DNA from 3 places in the Terribacillus saccharophilus genome. Region 2 is predicted to be linked to each of the others. Evidence: predicted binding sites of a transcription regulator. Region 2 holds the regulator's gene; each other region holds the start of a gene.
The links. The regulator Rex, encoded in region 2, represses fermentation and respiration genes when NADH is low (regulators of the CRP and FNR family bind a similar motif). The targets are predictions, from matches to a motif close to TTGTGAAATATTTCACAA.
Positions count from the first base shown of each region.

Region 1: the regulator Rex is predicted to act here: its motif matches at 2,101-2,118, upstream of qoxA (cytochrome aa3 quinol oxidase subunit II).
Region 3: the regulator Rex is predicted to act here: its motif matches at 3,263-3,280, upstream of GZ22_RS04230 (cytochrome ubiquinol oxidase subunit I).

Region 1 is NZ_CP008876.1:3,310,994-3,316,110, reverse strand. Features, by position in the region: gene qoxB (cytochrome aa3 quinol oxidase subunit I) at 1-958, opposite strand, end outside; gene qoxA (cytochrome aa3 quinol oxidase subunit II) at 979-2,007, opposite strand; gene GZ22_RS16435 (GNAT family N-acetyltransferase) at 2,371-2,931, opposite strand; gene GZ22_RS16430 (MFS transporter) at 2,996-4,180, opposite strand; gene GZ22_RS16425 (methyl-accepting chemotaxis protein) at 4,414-5,117, opposite strand, start outside.
Region 2 is NZ_CP008876.1:366,836-371,952, forward strand. Features, by position in the region: gene GZ22_RS01955 (ABC-F family ATP-binding cassette domain-containing protein) at 1-1,558, opposite strand, end outside; gene GZ22_RS01960 (redox-sensing transcriptional repressor Rex) at 2,007-2,633, shown strand; gene GZ22_RS01965 (ABC transporter ATP-binding protein) at 2,762-3,487, shown strand; gene GZ22_RS01970 (ABC transporter permease) at 3,484-4,230, shown strand; gene GZ22_RS01975 (hypothetical protein) at 4,344-4,601, opposite strand; gene GZ22_RS01980 (universal stress protein) at 4,900-5,117, shown strand, end outside.
Region 3 is NZ_CP008876.1:807,634-812,750, reverse strand. Features, by position in the region: gene cydD (thiol reductant ABC exporter subunit CydD) at 1-820, opposite strand, end outside; gene cydB (cytochrome d ubiquinol oxidase subunit II) at 820-1,836, opposite strand; gene GZ22_RS04230 (cytochrome ubiquinol oxidase subunit I) at 1,823-3,223, opposite strand; gene GZ22_RS04225 (GNAT family N-acetyltransferase) at 3,669-4,139, opposite strand; gene GZ22_RS04220 (DUF4177 domain-containing protein) at 4,151-4,333, opposite strand; gene GZ22_RS04215 (GNAT family N-acetyltransferase) at 4,374-4,790, opposite strand; gene GZ22_RS04210 (alpha/beta hydrolase family protein) at 4,765-5,117, opposite strand, start outside.

The DNA of each region.
Region 1 (5,117 bases), 540 kb from region 2:
AAATTGTCACAATGGACACAACCATCGCTTTGTAAGCGAAAAGCTGTTTTCTTGCGAATGTCGAGATGATCTCAGAGAAGATCCCGAACGCAGGAAGAATAACGATATATACTTCAGGGTGACCCCATACCCAGAATAGGTTGACCCAAAGCATTGGGTTACCATCACCTTGTAAGGTGAAGAGTACGGAACCGAATAAACGGTCAAATGTCTGCATAGCAAGTGCAACTGTAAGCACTGGGAATGCGAAGATGATGATCAACATAGTGATCAATGATGTCCATGTGAACATGGACATTTTCATTAATGTCATACCTTTCGTACGCATCTTAAGGATGGTAACGAAGAAGTTAATACCTGTCATCAATGTACCAATACCAGCAATCTGGATAGCTAGCAAGTAGTAGTTCTGACCAGGTCCTGGGCTGAATTCATTCGTCGCAAGCGGCGTATAACCAGTCCAACCAGCATCAGGTGAACCACCGATGATGAAGGAGATGTTGAATAGAGCCATACCGACAAAGAATGTCCAGAAGCTCAAGTTGTTCAAGTAAGGGAATGCAACGTCACGTGCACCGATTTGCAACGGTACAATATAGTTGATCAAACCGATCAAGAATGGCATCGCCATGAATAGAATCATGATTACACCGTGCGTAGAGAATACCTCGTTGTAATGCTGCGGATCAAGGAATTCCATACCTGGCTTAGCAAGTTGCGTACGGATCATCAAACCATCGATACCGCCGCGGAAAAGCATTAATAGGGCACTAAGGATATACATGATACCCAGTTTCTTATGGTCAACAGAAGTCAGCCATTCTTTCCATAGCCAGCTCCATTTCTTAAAGTAAGTAAGGGCAGCTACAACGGCGATTCCACCAAGCAAGATGCTGATTTGGGCACCAAGAATCAATGGGTCGCCGGTAATGATAAACTCATTCCATTTTAAGTCCAAAACTCTTCCCCCTCTCTCTGTTACTCATGACTCGCATGTTCTTCAGAGTCCATGTTTTCATCCGAGTAGTCTACAGTATTGTCTTGCTGATAGTAAGGAATTTCGTCTTCAGTCAAGAGATTTTGAGATTTGTCTTTTGCATGCGGATTCTTCGGCTCATAGCCTAAGCGATCCCACGCTTCCAATGTGTAGTTTGCATCTTTAGAATGGTCGATCCATTGCAAGTGCGTACCATTGAATTCAGCTGTTCCATCATCTGTTTTATCGTAGACACCAGGAATCAGAAGATTGTCATACTCGTATTGTGTCAGTTCTGGAGCGGAGTTCTGTACGTCTTCCACCCACTGTTGGTAATCCGCTTCTTCATCAGCGTAGACTTTGAATCGTTGTTCATTGAAGCCTTCACCTGTGAAGTTAGCGTTTCGTCCATCGTACGTGCCAACGTGGTCTGCTTGCAGATAAAGAGTTGTCTGCATGCCTGCCATGTTATATTTCTGACCGCCTAGGCTTGGTATCCATAGAGCAGCCATAGAATCAGCAGATGTCAATTTGAATTCCACCGGACGGTGAATCGGAATGTGCAGATAGTTCACTGTTTCGATGTCTTCATCTGGATAGGTGAATACCCATTTCCAGTTGATGGATGTTGCATGTACTACTAGAGGATCTTCATTCGCTGCTTCTGCCGTTTTCGGCTGAGGCGCTTCCTCCAATGAATAGATCGTTCTGACAGTTGGAACAGCCAAAATGACTACGATGATAATCGGGATGATCGTCCAGATTGTCTCAAGCAGCATGCTGCCGTGTAGTTCAGGGCTGTACTTGTCGTGATCCTTTCTTTCTCTGTACTTGACAAGGATAATCGTCAAAAGTACGAATACAACCGCAACGATTGTAAGCATAAAGATGATTGATAGAATAATAAGGTCACTCTGCTGACTTGCCACTGGTCCTTTCGGATCAAGCACTTCCGGTGTAGAACAGCCGGCGAGCATTAGCGGCAGGGCAAGGAACAATAGAAGACTTAAGGGTTTCAATTTTTTAAGCATGCGCCTGCTTCCCTTCCTTTCTTTACCTGAATTCACGAAAACGCTTGTTTTCCCTCTGCATAGGAAAACAACCATATCCGCTATAATAGGGTTTTGATAAGTATTTCACAATGAGGCTTCGCAATTCCCGCAGGAGTGGCAAAATCTCAGCTAGAAACACACTATCCCACTGTCTAATAGACAGCGTCTGACAACAATCCAGAAACTAGTGTAATACAAAGCAGCCAAAAAGACCAGACTTGCCTGGTAAGTAAACAGTTCAATTTTCATTCTAACACCGGCCAAAAGAGAGGATAAGAATAAGTAGTGAACAAAATTTGAACGTTTTATGTAAATCGCCAATAATTTTTGGTTTACTCACCATTATCTGGTCTTGCTGTAATACGCCGTATTGCGAATAGTCTTTCCATCTACATGAAGGCTGTCAAAATAATGTATTCCTTCCAACTGATAGCCGAGCCGCTCTGGAACAGCCCGGCTTGCATTGTTGTCTTCGTCACAGAGTATCTGGACCCGCCGTACACCGAGCTCTGAGAAGGCATATTCCGTCTGAGCCTCAACGGCTTCCGTCATAAATCCCTGACCGGTATGACGAGTGTCCATCCAATATCCGATTTCGACTTTCGGAACATCCCAGTCTATCCCGTGAAACCCACTAGATGCAATAAATTCTCCTGTATCTTTGCGGAAAATGAGCATGCGCAGATTAGTCCGATTAATCCAGTTAGCAACTGACTGTCGGATATTTTCTTCTGTCTCTTCCGGAGTGGGCAATTCCTGCGCGAATGGCATCCAGAGCTTCAATTCCGCCATGGAAGCTTTAATTGCATCATTTACTGCTTTTCCGTCGCCAATTTTAGGTGCCCTAATGAAAAGACGATCTGTTTCGATAGTAGTCTTGAAGTCTCTTAATATTGGATTCATACCCTGCTTCCCTCCTAGAAATTTATTCTAGTATGAAGGAAGATATTGGGACTTGCAATACAATTTAGGCTACTTCTGGGTGCTTCTTCTCTTCTCGATAAGATAAAGCGGATAACAGAATTCCAATGATAGAAATGCCAGCTCCAATGACAGAAAGCCATGTATAGCCAAGATTTGCATCCAGTACAAGTCCGCCTATATAAGCACCTCCCGCATTCGCCAGATTGAACGCTGAAACACTGGCTGCTGCCGCGATTGTTGGACCTTCTTTTGCTGCCATGACTATTTTCGACTGCAATAGTGGTGTTGTCCCGAATGCACCTGCACCGAACAGACCAATTATTAAGACAGCTGTTATGCTATATGGTGTTGCCAGCGGGAACAATAAGAGAATGGCAGTCAGCGTTGCAAATACATAGATAAGTGTTTTAGTCACATTACCCGCAGCTAATCGCGGCGTTGAAAAGTTTCCGATTACGCTCCCCACTCCAAAGAAGAAGAGACTGATCATAATGCCGACGCCTCCGAAGCCTGTAACTGACCGCAGTAGCGGTTCAATAAACGTGTAGGCTGTGAATACACCTGAGTAGCCAAAGATGATAATAGCAATCGTTAAAAGCACCTGCTTATGTTTGAATACACTAAGCTCCTGCTTGATACGCGGTGTTTCTGCCGGTTTTGTATTCGGAGCAAAAATAAGCAGCCCGATTAGGCCTATTACTCCAAGCACTACAATCAGCCAAAATACGAGACGCCATTCAATGAGTGAGCCGAGATAGGCTCCGAATGGGACGCCAATCATAATGGCAATTGTGAGCCCGCCATTGACGGCTGCAATTGCCTGTACCCGTTTGCGCGGTTCCACGAGATCACTTGCCATGACAAAAGCGAGCGCAAAAAATGGCCCATGCATGAACGCGGAAGCGACACGTGAAACAAGCAGCACTGTAAAACTTGGTGCTGTCGCACTAATAATATTACTGATGATGAATAGCAGCATAAACAGAAGCAGCATCGGCTTCCTCGGCAATTTGACAGATAATGTTGTCATAAGCGGACCGAATACCGCCACTCCAAGTGCATACATGCTGACAACAAGACCCGCGGATGCAATCGTCACACCGAGATCCGACGCAATATGAGTAAGTACGCCAGTGACAACATATTCCGTCGTCCCGATGGAAAAAGCACAGATCATCAAGACTGCAATCACTGTCGTTGGTTTAAATTGTCTGCCTGCTAGAGACATGATAACTCCTCCTTTTATCTGACATAACATCCGCTAACGATACAATAGAAAAGCCTTCTATTCAAACCATAACATGGTCGATCAACAAAAAAATTATAGGAAGCGCATCCAAATAATTTAACAGGTTTTGAGTGTATGCCAGAGGGGTAATCTTTAAAGTTTAATAGCATTTAATACTGGAAGTATTTTTAAGATTAGTATATAAAAAAAGCGGCTCGCTGGCCGCTATAGGATTACTTCGTGAAGTTTTGCTGAATATCCTGTGTGATGGCAGTCACTTCCTGCATACTCGCTGCATTCTGTTCTGCAACAGATACAATACTATTGATACTGTCTGTTACACCACGAGTGTTATCGAGAACCTCATACATTGCTGCGGCAATCGTCTCGATTTGATTGCTGGTTACGGTAATCTCTGTATGCAGTTGATCAAACGTATTTTGGGTAGTAGTGATTTTATCTGATCCTGCAACAACTGCTTCCTGACCTGCATCAAGAGCATCAACAGCTTCCTTTGATTCGGTCTGGATAGCTTGAAATACACCTGTTATATCCGCTACAGCAATACGTACTTGATCAGAAAGCTTGCGTACTTCATCTGCCACTACTGCAAACCCGCGCCCTTGGTCCCCTGCCCGGGCTGCCTCGATAGCAGCATTGAGCGCAAGCAGATTCGTCTGTTCAGCGATATCCTTGATTGTCTTCAGCAACGTACTTATTTGATCTGTCTTACCATTCAGTCCTCTGACTTTCTCATAAGAAAATGTCATTTTGCTCGTTATCGTCTCCATATGACTGACAGAATCATGCATATGAGATGCACCTTCTTTGGTCAATGCATCCATTTCGACAGCAACCTGTTTCGCATCTTCCCCTTTAAGGGCCACCATCATGACATTCTCAGCGAACTTCTGCATCGTTGCAGCTAACTCTGATG
Region 2 (5,117 bases):
CCATTTCGAGTACTTGTGTGGAAACCTTATTCATGAAATATCGGTCATGTGAGACAAAGAGTATAGTACCTGGGTAGTCGGCCAATGCACCTTCCAATACTTCCTTGCTGTCTAAATCAAGGTGGTTGGTCGGTTCATCCATGATCAATAGATTCGATTTCTGCATCATCAGTTTAGCCAAAGCAAGCCGAGCCTTTTCACCACCGCTCAGTGTGTTGACTATTTTGAGTACATCATCACCAGTGAACAGGAAGTTACCGAGAATTGTGCGGATATTCTTCTCGTCCATAAGCGGATACTCGTCCCATAACTCGGCAAGGACGCTCTTCGATGAATGCAATTCTGTCTGTTCCTGGTCATAATAACCAATGCTGACACCTGTCCCGAGTTCTACCTTACCGGATTTAGCAGGCAGCTTTCCGATAATGGTCTTGAGCAATGTCGTCTTCCCAGTTCCATTTGGCCCCGTAAGAGCGATGCGGTCCTGACGATTCATATGGAAAGTAACGTGCTCAAAGACAGGAGAGGTACTCTCTGGATATTGATAAGCCAAGTCATGTACCTTCAATACATCATTTCCGCTCCGCCGATCGATATCAAATGTAAGTTTTGCAGAAGATGCATCATGAAGCGGCCGATCGATTCGTTCCATCTTTTCCAGCTGTTTACGTCTGCTTTGTGCGCGTTTCGTCGTTGTGGCACGTGCGATATTCTTTTGAACGAATTCTTCCATCTTTTTAATTTCAGACTGCTGTTTCTCGAATTGCTTCAGCTCGCGTTCGAAATTGGCAGCTTTCTGTTCAAGATAGTTACTGTAATTTCCTTTGTAACGAACAGAGTGATTGTGCGCTATCTCAATTACGGTATTAACAGTTTTGTCGAGAAAGTAACGGTCATGCGACACAACTACGACAGCTCCTTGATAGCTGCTCAAATAACCTTCCAGCCAGTCCAAAGTAGAAATGTCCAAATGGTTAGTCGGCTCATCCAGTATTAATACGTCCGGTTTCTGGAGAAGGAGCTTTCCTAGGGCTAGACGCGTTTTTTGCCCGCCGCTCAATGAACCTATCGGTGTGGACAAGTCTTTGTCTCCAAATCGGAGGCCATTCAGCACGGAACGTATATCTGCTTCATATTGATAGCCTCCGTTTAACCGGAAGGCCTGCTGTTTTGTATCATAATTGGTTAGAAGCTGCTGATAGGCTGTTTCGTCTGAAATAAGATCAGGGTCTCCCATCCTTGCTTCGAGACGGCGCAGCTCTTCCTCTTGCTGAATAAGATCTGCAAAGACAGTCTTCATTTCTTCCAGGATGCTTTTTTCCGACTCTAGGCCTGTATGCTGCTCCAGGTACCCAAGTGTGGCATCTCTTGCTAAGAATACATTTCCTTCGTCATAGCTCAGTTCTCCTGCAAGGATCTTGAGCAAGGTCGATTTTCCGGCACCGTTTCGTCCGACAATGGCTAATCGATCTTGTGTTTGTACTTCCAGTTTTATATTTGATAAAATGACGTCTGCGCCAAATAGTTTCGTTATATTATTCGCTTGCAATAAAATCATTCTGTTCACCTCATACTATCAGTGTATCCTATGTGACAAAACAGTAGCAAGCGCCGAATTCCTGCGCTTTTCGCTTTCATGTGAATGGACATCAGAAATGAATTTGTTAAAATGGAGACAAGGTGCCCCCTCATCATCTTCTTTGTGAATCTGTACAAGACTTTCCTTCTTATATCTGTTAGAATAAGTTGTTAACTATAATCGTACTTTGTGAAAGTATCATATCGTAACAATTCAAGGACGAAGCCGCAGGCAGCATCTGCAACTCCTTATAGATGCCAGAAAGGAACCTGTCTGCAGCCATTATTCCGTTTTAGGAATAGTGCTGGTCATATACGACAAGAGGTAACAGAACGGTATCGTTCTAGTCCGATAGGCCTTTTGATCAGCTGCATGGCTGCACGAAGTTCGCTTCTGGAAGCTGCAGGCTTTAGGAGGATAAATTAGCATGTATATGGATCAAAATAAAATACCAAAAGCTACGGCAAAGCGGCTGCCACTTTATTATCGATTTCTCAACAGTCTGCATTTGCAGGGTAAAACAAGAGTTTCTTCAAAAGAACTCAGTGAATCGGTAAAAGTAGACTCAGCTACAATCCGCCGTGACTTTTCCTATTTTGGAGCACTTGGCAAGAAAGGCTATGGTTATAATGTAGAGTACTTGCTGAACTTCTTCCGGAAGACACTAGATCAAGATGAGATCACAAGAGTGGCGCTTATCGGGGTCGGTAATCTTGGAACAGCATTCCTGAATTATAACTTTACGAAGAATAACAATACAAAAATAGAAATGGCATTCGATACAGATCCAGGAAAAGTGGATCATAATATCGGCGGTGTCCCTGTATACCATATTGATGATTTGGAACAATATATCGGCAACGTAAGTGCAGCGATCCTAACGGTGCCAGCGCATGCTGCTCAAGCAATCACGGACCGCCTTGTCGAATGCGGTATTGCTGGAATCCTGAACTTTACGCCAGCACGTATTGCAGTACCAAGCAATATCCGCGTGCATCATATCGATTTGGCTATCGAATTGCAGTCATTAGTTTATTTTTTGAAGCACTATTAATTCAAGCACCTCTCATGCAGAGGTGCTTTTTTCTTACATAAGGTTGTCTAATTCTATTTACTTATTACGGGTAAATAGAGACAAAGGAAAGATACTAGGACAGTAAGAAGCGGAAGGGAAGGGAAAGCATGAAGCAGCAAGCCGCCATCACGTTACAAGATGTAGTCTACGAAACAGAAAAAAATAAAATAATTCACGGGATTACAGGTATGTTCACGAAAGGAAAGATCACAGCGATAATTGGTCCATCAGGCGCAGGAAAAACAACACTTTTTCGATTATGTAATGGATTGCTGTCCCCCTCAGATGGAAACATCCTGATTGATGGGGAGGATATCTTAACGTTTGATCCAGTAAATTTGCGTCGTCGTGTCGGTATAGTCCTGCAGCAGGCAACTATGCTGGAAGGAAGCGTTCGGGATAATGTAGCATTGTCATTACAGCTTGCCGGAAAAGAACTGAAACAAGATGAGGCGGAGCGGATAATACAAGAAGTAGGATTAGAGGCAGAGATACTTGATCGAAAAAGCAGGGATTTATCAGGCGGGCAAAAACAGAAAGTCTCCATTGCCCGAACATTGCTGAATGAGCCGGAAATCTTACTGCTAGATGAAATCACTTCTTCCTTGGACCGAGTTTCTAAGCAGGATATTGAAAATCTAATGAAGCGGATCAATAGCGAGTATGGCACGACAATCATCTGGATAACGCATAATCTGGAGCAGGCAAAATCGGTTGCAGATGAAGTCTGGGTCATGATGAATGGCACTATTGCCGAAGCAGGGCCGATTGACATACTGGATCATCCAGAAAATGATGCTGTTAAACACTTTGTCATGGAGGAGGAAAAATGAGTACACTTGCTTTATTACTCACCTTGATATTTGTCCTTATTCCACTTATCTTATCTAAGACATTACAACTGGGGCTCGAGAAAGATACGCTCATTGCAACAGTCCGCTCCATTATTCAGCTGCTTGCCGTTGGCTATGTGCTGCAGTTTATCTTCGACTCCGGTAATATCCTTTATATTTTCCTCATGGTTGCGCTTATGATCGGTGCAGCAGTACAAAATGCTAGAAAGAAAGGGGCATCTATCAGGGGTATTACATGGAAGCTGGTGCTTACATTCATTGTAATCGAAGTACTGACACAAGGAATTTTATTGGGACTTCAGATTACACCACCAACTGCACAATATATCATCCCATTAAGCGGAATGGTTATAGGGAACTCGATGGTCCTAGGTATCTTGTTTTTGAATCGGTTCACTTCAGAAGTGGCATCCAGAAGAGAGGAAACAGAGCTCATCCTTTCTTTAGGCGGTACACCGAAGCAAGCAATTCAGCGCTCGCTGCTTGCATCCATTAAGGCAAGTACCATACCGACGATAGAAAGCCAGAAAACGATCGGACTAGTTCAGCTGCCAGGTATGATGAGCGGGCAAATCATTGCCGGAGCAGATCCGCTCCAAGCAGTCATGTTCCAGCTCCTGATTCTTTTCCTTCTGCTGACAACTGCGATTGTGACGAGTATCATGCTAGGCTTCTTGTCTTATCCAACGAAGTTTAATGAGCGGATGCAGGTTATAGATTAGAATCCAGTCTCGTTTATTAGATAGTCCTATGAAGGGAGAATCTGAAGCGAATATAGAGATGTCAATGCTTCAAAGAAAAGCCGCCCAAATAAAAAGGGACGGCTTTTCTAGTACTACAACGAAAAAGGTTCAAATTCACTCTCTATTATAGTGGCATCATACACAAAGCTGACCGTACTGCCACCCTGCCAAACGCCGACTTTATAATTGTCTTCTTCTCCATATAAAATCAGTGTAATATCAAGAGCTGAATAGGAAGCTTCGGGACTCATTTCCTCGCGTTTGCATGTATTAATGCATGTAACTATACTTTCTACCTGCCCCTTTTCTGTTATTGTCTCAGAAGGTTCAGTAGCTTCCGCATCATACACTTCAATCTTTTCTATAGTATCTTCAATAAAAGCTTCCTGCTTGAAAGGTTCGAAAGCAGCAAATATTCAGACAGCTACTCCAATAACTAAGAGAAAAATGACAATGAAACTGATGGTCTTGGCTAGCAAACACAGTCCCCCTAAATTCTTTCCAATATCATCTCATACTTTTCCAAAAAGGTATTTAATGTTATTGTTAATTTCATACAGATAAGTTTCGGGTATCGAAGTTTTTTCGTCGTTTGTTAGCGCCATATTAAGGGAAATGATTACTATCATGGTTGTAGGAGGCGCTAGTATGTACGAAAAAGTCCTATTGGCTGTCGACGGTTCAGAGAACTCAATTCGAGCGACAGAAGAAGTAATTAAAATTTGTCAGGCCAGCACACATCCTGTAAAGCTGGAAATTACCCATGTCATTCAAGATGTAAGTAATAGTGAGATTGTTCTACAGCAGGTAAAGCCGGATAATATGAATCGGGACGGAGAACTTCGTATCCAGCCAAATGAAGCGGA
Region 3 (5,117 bases), 440 kb from region 2:
TCAATGCTGGCTCCAGCAAAAGTGTACCATCAATCAACCGTAAGCCAAGTGTCACAGCGACGAAAGCAATGGCAAGCTGCGTAAATAAGTCCAGCGCAAATGAGGAAAGAAACGCAATTCGCAATGTACCTAACGTGGATTTGCGGTACTGTCCGCTTACCTTCTCAATCGTCTCACCATGTTCCTTGCTGCGACCTAGGAATTTCAATGTTTCCAATCCTCTTAACGAATCAACGAAGTGATTGGAAAGCATACGATATGCCTTCCATTGACTGTCCATCTTCTTCTGCGCAGCTAAGCCAAGCAAAATCATAAATGCAACCAAGATAGGAATGGTAACCAATAAAATAACAGCAGAGATATCATCGTGCATCCAAATATAAATAAGTACTAACCAAGGTGTAATCATATTGGAAACAAGCTTCGGCAGGAATAGCTCCAAATAGTCCCGAAGCTTACCTGCGCCTTCCAGCAAGAAGGTAACCAGATTCCCGGTTCCTTCCTGTCTAGTGTAGCGTGGCCCCAGCTTGAATACACTTTCCAAAAATGCTTTCCGCATATCCGCGACAGTTGCTTCTGCGAAGCGGAAACATATTTTTTTAATAATCAGCTGTAAAAGCTGTCTAGCAAGAAAGGCTGCTATAAAGCAGCCTATAAGTGGTATTTGGGAAGTAAAGCTTTCCCCATGGAATAGGTGCGTGATAGCTTCCGCCAGCCATTTCGCTTGAAAGATAATGGCTACAGCTTGCAGCAGCGTCAATGCGGATAGCCCTAGCAGCACCGTTTTTATTCCTTTGTAAGCCATTAAATTTCTGCCCATTAGTATTCCATATGCTCCTTATGATCTACACGTTTACGGAAAACGTAATAGCTCCAGATTTGATAACCTAATACGAATGGCAGCAATGCCAAACTAATATAAGTCATGATTTTCAAAGAATAATCTCCTGATGATGCTGACTGTACAGTCAAGCTGTAAGCTTCACTGATAGAACTGATCATTACTCTTGGGAATAGACCAATAAATACAGAAGCAATCAACAGGATCATGATTAAACCAGACATTAAGAATGCCCAGCCATCACGCTTACGTGTGATGAAGTAGCCTGATGCGATATAAACAAGAATACCGACCATAAATAGATACTCTAAGATATTGCCATGAACACTGAACATATCTGTTTTAAAGAATGTCATCCCAAGGAATGCAACTAACAAAATTGCATTGATCGGAAGCAAATTCTTCGCTACACGACGGCAGCGTTCCCGTAATGTGTCCATCAAGCGTAGTGTTCCGAAGATAAGGCCATGCCATACGCAAAGCATTGTCAATGTCACTCCGCCAAGAACTGTATAGACGTTAATAACATCGGATATGCCAGCATGCATATGCATATTCTCGTCAATTGGCACACCTTGGATTAAGGCAGTAAACATGATACCGAAAGTTAAAGGCGGAATGATACTGCCGAAAAGAATCACCCAATCCCATGTCTTGCGCCATGTCGGATGCTCTGCTTTACCGCGGAACTCAAATGCTACACCCCGCCCGATTAACCCGAACAAAATGAAAGCGAAACAAAGATAAAAACCGCTTAGCATGGACGCATACCAGTTAGGGAAGGCTGCGAACATTGCACCAATAGCTGTAATCAGCCATACCTCATTTGCATCCCAATATGGACCGATTGAATTGATGAATGCGCGTTTTTCCAAATCATCTTTAGCTACAAATTTACTTGCAATCCCGACGCCGAAGTCGAAGCCTTCCAGGAAGAAGAAGCCAACGAACAAAACAGCGACGAGGATAAACCAGAATTCATTAAGAGAAAGCATGTTGACCCTCCTTCGTGAATGGATCTGCGATTGGTTCTGTTTCTTCTATATCATGCTCTGGTCCTTTTTTGATTTCACGGACGAATAATGTAATCATGACCGCGAACAGAATCAAGTACATGGCCGAGAAAGTGATAAGGGAGAAAAGAACTTCTCCAGCTGTGACACCAGCACTGACCGCATCCTCTGTTTTCATATAACCAAACACAACCCAAGGCTGACGACCGATTTCAGTCATAATCCAACCGGCAGAGTTGCCGATAAATGGAAAACTGATTGCAACGATCATAATGCGCAAATACCATTTGCTATTAACAAGTTTTTTACGTGCATAAAGATAAGCACCCCAGATGGATAAAGCAAGAACTGCTCCGCCTAGTACCGTCATAACACGGAAACTCCAGAATGTCGTCTTAACCGGCGGGATGTAATTGCCAGGACCATATAGATCTGTATATCGTTCCTGCAACGAATTCATACCTTCAACTGAACCGCTGAACTCACCGTATGATAAGAAACTTAATACATAAGGGATTTTAAGCTCGCCCGTATTTTCTTTCGCTTCTGTATCAATATTAGCGAATACTGTCCAAGGAGCAGGATCGGCACTATCTTCCCATAGACCTTCACTAGCAGCCATTTTCATTGGCTGTGTTTCAACTAAATACAATGCTTGCTCGTGACCAGAAAGTGCGATACCAATACCACTGATCAACGCGACAACAATAGCAATCTTAAATGAACCTTTATAAAATGCCACATGTTTCTTGCGCAAGAGCGCAATGGCACTAATACCTACGATGAATAATGCACCAGTCGCGAACGAACCGAAGACTGTATGCGGGAATTCGACCCAAAGCTGACCATTTGTCATGATTGCCAAGAAGTCATTCATCTCAAGCCTGCCATTTTGCAATACTTCTCCGACTGGATGCTGCATGAATGAGTTCGCAGACAGAATAAAGAATGCGGAGAAAATCGTACCTAGAGACACAAGCCAAATACATAATGCATGCACCCATTTCGGCAAGCGATCCCAACCGAAAATCCACAAACCAAGGAATGTGGACTCCAAGAAGAATGCCAGCAACGCTTCTATAGCAAGCGGTGCACCGAAAACATCTCCTACAAAACGTGAGTATTCCGACCAGTTCATCCCGAATTGGAATTCCTGTAATATACCGGTGACAACACCGACTGCGAAGTTAATTAGGAATATATGACCCCAGAACTTCGCCATTTTTTTATATTTATCATCTTTTTTGACCACATACATCGTTTCCATGATTGCAATGATGAATGCCAAACCTATACTTAACGGAACGAATAGGAAGTGGAACAATGTCGTTGATGCAAATTGGATACGCGAAAGCTCTACAACATCCATTTTGCCGCCTTCTTTCTTTTCATAATTTTACCGGAAACTTTGTGAAAATAGTCACAATGTCCTGTTACATTTAGTATACTCCTGCTTTCCTATTTGGGATTGTGAAATATTGAACAATTTGTGGCGTAATCGTCACAGCTTTGTTAACAAACAAAAAAATCCCTTCGAAAGGGATTTTCAAGTAGTTAATATGAATTTATTTTGACATAAATTTATAACTGTTGTTTCATTTGGCTGATAAATCTCGAATAGTCGCAGAGGCAAATTCCGGTAAACTTAGTTCTAGTACTTGCTGTAAACTATGCAGATTTTGCAGTCTGCTTCGGCGGACTAGCGGTCCATTACAGAACACTTATCTTCTTTTCCCGGCAACAGCCAGTACATGATATACCATGCCTCTATAACAATTGGCTAACCGTGCAATAGCTCGCCTTCTATCCATTAATTATAAATCTTTGATATACCACACATCACAAGCATAATGCTCTGTTTCACTTAATGGCTTATCCAAACGTTGAAAACCTTGCTTCAGATAGAAACGATTTGCAGCGCTCATATTGCTCAGCGTCTCCAAGTAACAGCGATTATAATGCCGTCCGGCAAAATTTAGAGCTGTCTGCAGTAGATCTTGGGCAACACCCGTTCCTCGGGTATTTTTGGCTGCATACATTTTCTGGAGTTCACACACTTCCGGATGTCCTTCTACAGGGCCAATTCCACAGCCTGCCACAATCGTTCCTTCTTCTTCCACAACCCAGTATTTAGAACCTGGCTGCTGGTATAAATAATAGAAGCGACCAAGTTCAGGATCACTCCAGGCTGTTCCAGGCTTATCAGCACCGAATTCCTTCAAGCATGTCCGGATCAGCTGCTCGACTGGCTGATTATCTTTTTCTTCTATTTCCCTAATTCGCATACTTCCACCTCTTACGCTTCCCGTTCGAAAATCAGCTCGATACTTAGAGCCATTCCGTCATGCCCTGGAATCGGGTTCATGCTATGTAAACGCCAGCCTTTTTGAGCGTATTCCTGCACAACTTCCCGATAGTCTGTTTTCATCTTACCCGAAAAAGCCTTCATCTGAATTGTTTCAAATGCGTATGTCAACATCCACGCTTCCCCCTTGTATCTCCTATTTAACAAAATGTATCTACAGTCTTTTAACCAAAAAATATTGGGTATGTCCAACCGGATGATCCTCTAATTTCCCGTACACTGTATAGCCATGTTTTTCGTAGAAACGAGGAGCCTGAAAGCTAAAGCTATCAAGTTTGATAAGTCTAGCACCTTTTTGTTTGGCGAAATTCTCAGCTTCGGCTAATAGCTTTGCACCTAGGCCTTCCTTACGTTTTGTTTCCTCCACCCAAAGAAAATCAATATGCATATGCTGCCAGAAAAGTGTGCAGGTAACACCACCTACTATACTCCCTGCTTCATCTCGAACTGTAAACGCAGCGGTTTCCTTTTTTGATTTCACCTCTGCTGGGAGCTGTTCTGCATTATAAGCAATAAGTCTTTCCCGGATATATTGACTTACTTCTTCATTGCTCTCCTGTATTATCCTCATTTTCGTTTCCGCCTCTCAAAAAGAAACGCTCGGTTTCGTCAAATAGGATACCCCTGTCTTCAAGGCTTGCCCAGCCATGATCTGCCCCAGATACTGTCACAAGTTCTGCCGATTCTGGATATACCTCCATATACTTCTCCGCATACACAATTGGGGCAATGTCATCTGCGTCGCCATGGATGATTTTCACTAGACCTTGGTAGCTTTTAGCTGTTCCATAAATGTCTAATGTCTTTACATCTTCTATTAATGCAGGTCCAAGCTTTCTACCGCGTATGTCCATGTAACCTTGCTTTTTAATGATATCGACGGATTTTCCTTGGATGG